Regions from separate parts of the Micrococcus lylae genome, predicted to be linked through region 3. Evidence: predicted binding sites of a transcription regulator. Region 3 holds the regulator's gene; each other region holds the start of a gene.
The links. The regulator LexA, encoded in region 3, represses DNA repair genes until DNA is damaged. The targets are predictions, from matches to a motif close to TCGAACANNTGTTCGA.
Positions count from the first base shown of each region.

Region 1: the regulator LexA is predicted to act here: its motif matches at 796-811, upstream of uvrA (excinuclease ABC subunit UvrA).
Region 2: the regulator LexA is predicted to act here: its motif matches at 1,635-1,650, upstream of recA (recombinase RecA).

Region 1 covers NZ_FUKP01000059.1:20,997-23,263, reverse strand. Annotated here, with positions in the region: gene FM125_RS08460 (MBL fold metallo-hydrolase) at 1-575, opposite strand, end outside; gene uvrA (excinuclease ABC subunit UvrA) at 886-2,267, shown strand, end outside.
Region 2 covers NZ_FUKP01000027.1:672-2,938, forward strand. Annotated here, with positions in the region: gene FM125_RS12435 (regulatory protein RecX) at 1-372, opposite strand, end outside; gene recA (recombinase RecA) at 398-1,462, opposite strand; gene FM125_RS04325 (DUF3046 domain-containing protein) at 1,675-1,893, opposite strand; gene FM125_RS04330 (helix-turn-helix domain-containing protein) at 2,066-2,267, opposite strand, start outside.
Region 3 covers NZ_FUKP01000035.1:12,622-14,888, reverse strand. Annotated here, with positions in the region: gene FM125_RS05180 (LysM peptidoglycan-binding domain-containing protein) at 83-451, opposite strand; gene lexA (transcriptional repressor LexA) at 712-1,464, shown strand; gene FM125_RS05165 (ATP-dependent DNA helicase) at 1,554-2,267, opposite strand, start outside.

The sequences.
Region 1 (2,267 bases), on a different contig from region 3:
AAGAGGCGCGCGGTCACGTCCGCCAGCAGGGAGCGGAAATCCTCGTCCGACCAGGTCTTGCCGACGCCGCCCGGAAAGAGCGAATCCCCGCTGAACACCATGGGCTCCTCGTCCGGGCCCGACTGCAGCACCAGGGCGACGGAGCCGGGGGTGTGGCCGCGCAGGCCGATCACGTCCAGCTCGATGCCGTCGACTCCCACCGTGGCGCCGTGCTCCAGGCGCTCGGTGACCTCGGTGCCGGTCTCCTTCTCGATCTGTTCGGCGTCTGCGGCTCCGGCGGCGTGGCGCGGCGAGTGCTGCTCCACCACGGCCGCGGTGGCACGGATGTGGTCCCAGTGCCGGTGCGTGGTGATCAGCAGGTCCAGGTGCGGTTCGCACGGGGTGTCGTCCGCCGCGGAGGCCAGCAGCGCCGCGATCGCCTCCGGCTCGTCCGCCGCGTCCACGAGGATCTGCGCTCCCGTGGTCTTGGAGGTCAGCAGGTAGACGTTGTTCTGCATCTCGGAGACGACGCACGTGCGCACCGTGACGGCGGGCAGATCGTGCAGGAGACGGGGAGCGGCGGGGGACGCGGACATGAGCTCGAGTCTACGTGCGGACTGTGCTGCAGGACAGCTCGATCTCCCGGACCGCCACGGCGGGCGAGGGCAGAGGCGAAGGGCGCGCGGCCGTCGTCGGGAAGCGGCCGGCGGGAGCCGCGGCGGGCGGCGGCGACGTCCGCCCTGGGCGGAACAGTCGGCAGGATCACGCCTGCGGGCCCTGGCGGGGGCCGCGTCCGCCCCTAGACTGGAGCGCGTGTCGAACACAAATACGAACAGCACCGCCCCCACCGGACTCGCCGCAGGACCGCACGGCCACGCGGGCGACACCGCCGACCCGGACCGGATCGTGGTCCAGGGAGCACGCGAGCACAACCTCAAGGACGTGGACGTCTCCCTGCCCCGCGACTCCATGGTCGTGTTCACCGGCCTGTCCGGCTCCGGCAAGTCCTCCCTGGCGTTCGACACGATCTTCGCCGAGGGCCAGCGCCGGTACGTCGAGTCGCTGTCCTCCTACGCCCGCATGTTCCTCGGACGGGTGGACAAGCCGGCCGTCGACTTCATCGAGGGTCTGTCCCCGGCCGTGTCGATCGACCAGAAGTCGACGAACCGCAACCCGCGCTCGACCGTGGGCACCATCACCGAGATCTACGACTACATGCGCCTGCTGTGGGCCCGCATCGGCGTGCCCCACTGTGCGGACTGCGGCGAGCCCGTGGACCGGCAGACCCCTCAGCAGATCGTGGACCGGCTGCTGCAGCTGCCCGAGCGCACCCGCTTCCAGGTCCTCGCCCCGGTCGTCCGCGGCCGCAAGGGCGAGTTCGTGGACCTGTTCTCCTCCCTCTCCGCGCAGGGCTACGCCCGCGCCGTGGTGGACGGCGAGCTCGTCCAGCTCTCGGACCCTCCGACCCTGAAGAAGCAGGTCAAGCACACCATCGCCGTGGTGGTGGACCGCCTCGCCATGAAGGAAGGCATCCGCCAGCGCCTCACCGACTCGGTAGAGACCGCCCTGAAGCTCGCCGACGGGCTCGTGATCGCCGACTTCGTGGACGTGGAGGTCGTCGAGGAGAAGGGCAAGAAGAACACCGGAGAGTTCTCCGGCCGCGGCGCGGACGGCACCCCGCGCTACCGCCCCTTCTCCGAGAAGCTGTCCTGCCCGAACGGCCACGAGCAGACCGTGGACGAGATCGAGCCGCGCTCCTTCTCCTTCAACAACCCGTTCGGCGCCTGCTCCGAGTGCACCGGCATCGGCTCCCGTCTGCAGGTGGACGAGGAGCTCGTGGTCCCCAACGACGAGCTGTCGCTGGCCGAGGGGGCCATCGCCCCCTGGTCACTGGGCAAGTCCACCGCCGAATACTGGCAGCGCATCCTCGCCGGGGTGGCCAAGGACGTGGGCTTCTCGCTCACCACGCCGTGGCGCGACCTGCCCGAGGAGGCCCGCCACGCGGTCCTGCACGGCAAGGACTTCAAGGTGGAGGTCGCCTTCCGGAACCGCTTCGGCCGCGAGCGCCGCTACACCACGGGCTTCGAGGGCGTCATGCCGTACATCGAGCGCAAGCACGGGGAGACGGAGTCGGACTCGGCCCGAGAGCGCTACGAGTCCTACATGCGCCAGATCCCGTGCCCGGCCTGCGGCGGCGCGCGCCTGAACCCCACCGTGCTCAACGTGCTCGTGGCGGACAAGTCGATCGCGGACGCCACACGCCTGCCGCTGCGCGAGCTGCTCGCCTT
Region 2 (2,267 bases), on a different contig from region 3:
CGGCAGCGGCGCCGGCTCCCGGCGACTGCCGCTGCCGCGACCGCGGGGGCCACCGCCGGCCTCGGCACTCGTCCTGCGGCGGCTGCGGCGCGGCTCGGGCAGCCCAGAGCCCACCACGTGCTCGCGTTCGGCCTGCGCACGGACGCGCCGGGCAGCGCTGCGGGCGCGGGCCGCGGCGAGGCGATCGGGGTCGACGCCGTCCGGCAGATCCTCCTCGAGACACTCGGTGTCCGCGGCCGTCGTCTCGTCACCGGTTTCCCCGCGGCGGGCGTCCCGTTCTCGGGCGGCCTTCACGGAAGGGGCCTCGATCCAGATGGCGTCGCCCCACGAAGGATCTCCCTGGGGCTTGCCGCGGCCTCGCCGCTCACTCATGCGCTGATCCGTGCGGTGCGGCGGTTCAGCCGGCGTCCGGGACGGCCGTCAGCGCGGGCTCCTCGCCCTCCGCCTCGGCGTCCTCGTCCGGCACGATGCCGAGCTTCTGGAGGATCCGGGTCTCGATCTCGAGGGCCAGGTCCGGGTTGTCCTTGAGGAAGCGGCGCGCATTCTCCTTGCCCTGGCCGAGCTGGTCCCCGTCATAGGTGAACCAGGCACCGGACTTGCGCACGATGCCCTCCTCGACGCCCATGTCGATCAGGCCGCCCTCCTTGGAGATGCCCTCGCCGTAGAGGATGTCGAACTCGGCCTGCTTGAACGGCGGGGCCATCTTGTTCTTCACGATCTTGGCGCGGGTGCGGTTGCCGACCGGGTTGCCGGCCTCCTTGAGGGTCTCGATGCGGCGCACGTCGATGCGGACCGAGGCGTAGAACTTCAGGGCCTTGCCGCCGGTGGTGGTCTCCGGCGAGCCGAAGAACACGCCGATCTTCTCGCGCAGCTGGTTGATGAAGATCGCGGTGGTCTTGGACTGGGCCAGGCGGCCGGTGATCTTGCGCAGCGCCTGGGACATGAGGCGGGCCTGCAGGCCGACGTGGGAGTCGCCCATCTCTCCCTCGATCTCGGCGCGCGGCACGAGCGCGGCCACGGAGTCGACGACGATGATGTCCAGGGAGCCCGAGGAGACGAGCATGTCCATGATCTCGAGGGCCTGCTCGCCGGTGTCCGGCTGGGAGACCAGCAGGGCGTCCGTGTCCACGCCGAGCTTGCGGGCGTAGACCGGGTCGAGCGCGTGCTCGGCGTCGATGAACGCGGCGATGCCGCCGTTGCGCTGGGCGTTGGCCACCGCATGCAGGGCGACCGTGGTCTTGCCCGAGGACTCCGGGCCGTAGATCTCCACGACGCGGCCGCGGGGCAGGCCGCCGGTGCCGAGGGCCACGTCCAGGGCGACGGAGCCGGTGGAGATGGTCTCGACCGGGGTCTGGGACTGTTCGCCCAGACGCATCACGGAGCCCTTGCCGAACTGCTTGTCGATCTGGGCCAGGGCGGCGTCGAGGGCCTTCTGACGGTCGTTGCCGGTGTCGGTGCTCATCTTTCACCTCTGGATGTGTGGTCTTCGGTCCGGGCCGCGGGGCCCGGCGCGGGTCCGTCCGATCCGCTCGTGGACGACACTACGGACGGGCGCCGACACGATAGGGCGCGCCGGCGGATCTGTGGACGGCAGCCCGCATTCGGTCTGCTGTGGAGGACACTACCGCACATCTTCGAACATGTGTTCGATACACGGTGCGGCGTGTCCGGCGCTCACCCCTTCGGCGGGATGTCCCGGCCGAGCCGGCGCTCCTCCGGCACGTCCTGCAGGTCGCAGATCGCCCGCCAGACGTCCCGCGGGTCCACCCCCTTCGCCAACGCCTCGGCACCGGTGCAGTCGAGCCCGGGCAGGTTCAGGGTGTCCACGATCACCGGTCCCCGGGCGGGGCCGAACTCCTCGGCCACGAGGCGGGTGAACTCACTGCGGCGCATGCAGGTCCTCTCGGATCGTCTCTCGGTCCGCGGCGCGGAGCCACGGGAGCGCGCCCTGCCCGGGCGTGCGGTGTCGATGATGTCACGGCGGCGTGCCGCCGTGACGCGACGACGGGCGGTCGCCTTCGTGTGAAGGCGACCGCCCGTCGTCGTGCAGCAGCGGATCCGACGATCAGTGGGCGAGGGTGCCCACGCGGCCGGAGCCGCCGAGGTCTGCGGTCAGCTCGTCCGGCACGGTGTCCGGGACAATGACGCCCTCCTGCTCGGCGATGCGGTCCGAGACCTCCCGGAGCATGGCGGACAGCGGCACGTCGAGTGCGTCGCAGATCGAGGCCAGCAGCTCGGAGGAGGCCTCCTTCTGGCCGCGCTCCACC
Region 3 (2,267 bases):
GCACGACGTGCAGGGATCCAGCCGGGGCAGTCGGCCATGGCCGGCACGGGCGGGTCAGTCGGCCATGGCCGGCACGAACGGGTCAGTCGACCATGGCCGGCACGAAGAGGTCGTCGCCGGTCTCGAGGGTGCGGCCCTCGAGGCCGTTGAGCTCGGTGATGCGTTCCATGGTGGCGAAGCGGTCGGCCGCCGGATCCACACGGCCGGCGATGTCCCACAGGTTGTCACCGGGCATCACGGTGACCTTCTCCAGCTCCGCGCCGGCCTGATTGGAGGACACGGCCGCCGGGGACAGGGTGATGGACAGGGCCGTGGCTGCCAGAGCGGTGAGCACGGCCGCGAGCACCATCACGGGCAGGCCGCGCAGGACGAAGCGGCCGCGGCGGTTCAGCCGCCAGTCGGCAGCCTGGACGGTGCCGGTGCGGGTGACGGAGCGGGGGCGAGCGTTCATGGTGCTGCCTTGCCTTTCCACCTGCCGAGCAGGCTGTTCGAACATCCGTTCGATCTGTTCGAACACTTTTCTAGCACACGCCTTCGAGACACGCCATGCCGAGTTCGAACATATCTTTGAACCGGTCGGTCTCCTGGGCTACGGTCGAGCCACGGGTTCCACCCATGGACGACCCTCTCCAGGTGACGCCGGACAGCAGACCACGAGGGGCGGACACGATAGGGAACACCGCCGACGCCGCCGAGCAGGAACGGACCGCCATGGCCACTCCTCAGCCCCCTGAGCACCCCACCGGGACGCCGCAGACCCTCACGCCGCGCCAGCGCGCGATCGTGGAGACTATCCGCGCGTCCATCGCCGAGCACGGCTACCCGCCGTCCATGCGCGAGATCGGCGACGCCGCCGGCCTGGGCTCACTCTCCTCCGTGAAGCACCAGCTCACCCGCCTCGAACAGTTCGGCTACCTGCGCCGCCACCCGGGCCGCCCCCGTGCCCTCGAGGTGCTGCGGGACGAGGACGGGACACTCCTGGCCGCCTCCGGTGAGGCCGCCGGTGAGGCCGCAGCCGGCGCGACGTCCGCCGACGGCGACGCCGTGGTCTCGGCGCTGCCCACATGGCACACCGGCACGGAGGAGGGAGACTCCGTCCCCGTGCCGTGGGTCGGCCGCATCGCCGCCGGTGGGCCGATCCTCGCCGACCAGCAGGTCGAGGACGTCATGGCACTGCCTCGCCGCCTCACCGGCGAGGGCGAGCTGTTCATGCTCAAGGTCTCCGGCGACTCGATGGTGGACGCCGCCATCTGCGACGGCGACTGGGTGGTGGTCCGCCGCCAGAACACCGCCGTGAACGGGGACATCGTCGCCGCCCTGCTGGACGACGAGGCCACCGTGAAGACCTTCCGTCAGCGCGACGGCCACACCTGGCTGCTGCCGCAGAACACCGCCTACGAGCCGATCCTGGGAGACCACGCCACGATCATGGGCCGCGTCGTCACCGTGCTCCGCGCCCTCTGAGCCGCACCGCCCGGCGCCACGAAGCCTCTCACCCGGAATCCGGGTGAGGGGCTTCGTGCAGGTGAGGAGCCGTCGTCGGGAAGGCGGCGTCAGCCGTCCTGATCCACGGACGCGGCGAGGCGGCCGAGGACGCCTTCCACCACCGTCGGGTCCGTGGTGCGCCAGAAGTCCGGCAGGGCCGAGGCGAGGAAGCCGCCGTAGCGGGCGGTGGCCAGACGGGAGTCGAGCACGGCCACCACGCCCCTGTCCTGCACGGAGCGGATGAGACGGCCGGCGCCCTGGGCCAGGCGGATGGCGGCGTGGGTGGCGGAGACCGCCATGAACCCGTTGCCGCCGTGGCTGCTGATCGCACGGGTGCGGGCCAGGGAGAGCGGGTCGTCCGGACGTGGGAACGGGATGCGGTCGATCACCACCAGGCGCAGCGAAGGGCCCGGGACGTCCACGCCCTGCCAGAGGCTCATGGTGCCGAACAGGCAGGTGTCCGGCTCCTCGGCGAACTGCTTGACCAGCGCGGAGAGGGTGGCGTCGCCCTGGCAGAGGATCTCGATGTCCTTCCCGCACCGGCGGCGCATGGCCTCGGCGGCGTCCTCGGCGGCCCGGCGGGAGGAGAACAGGCCCAGCGCCCCGCCGCGGGAGGCGGTGATGAGCCGCTCGAGCTCGTCCAGGGACTCCTCGGAGGCGAAGCGGCCCGGCTTGGGAAGGTGGCGGGCCACGTAGAGCACCCCCTGCCGCGGATAGTCGAAGGGACTGCCGACGTCCGCGACCGTGAACCTCGGCGCGTCCGGTCCGGCCAGGCCCACGTC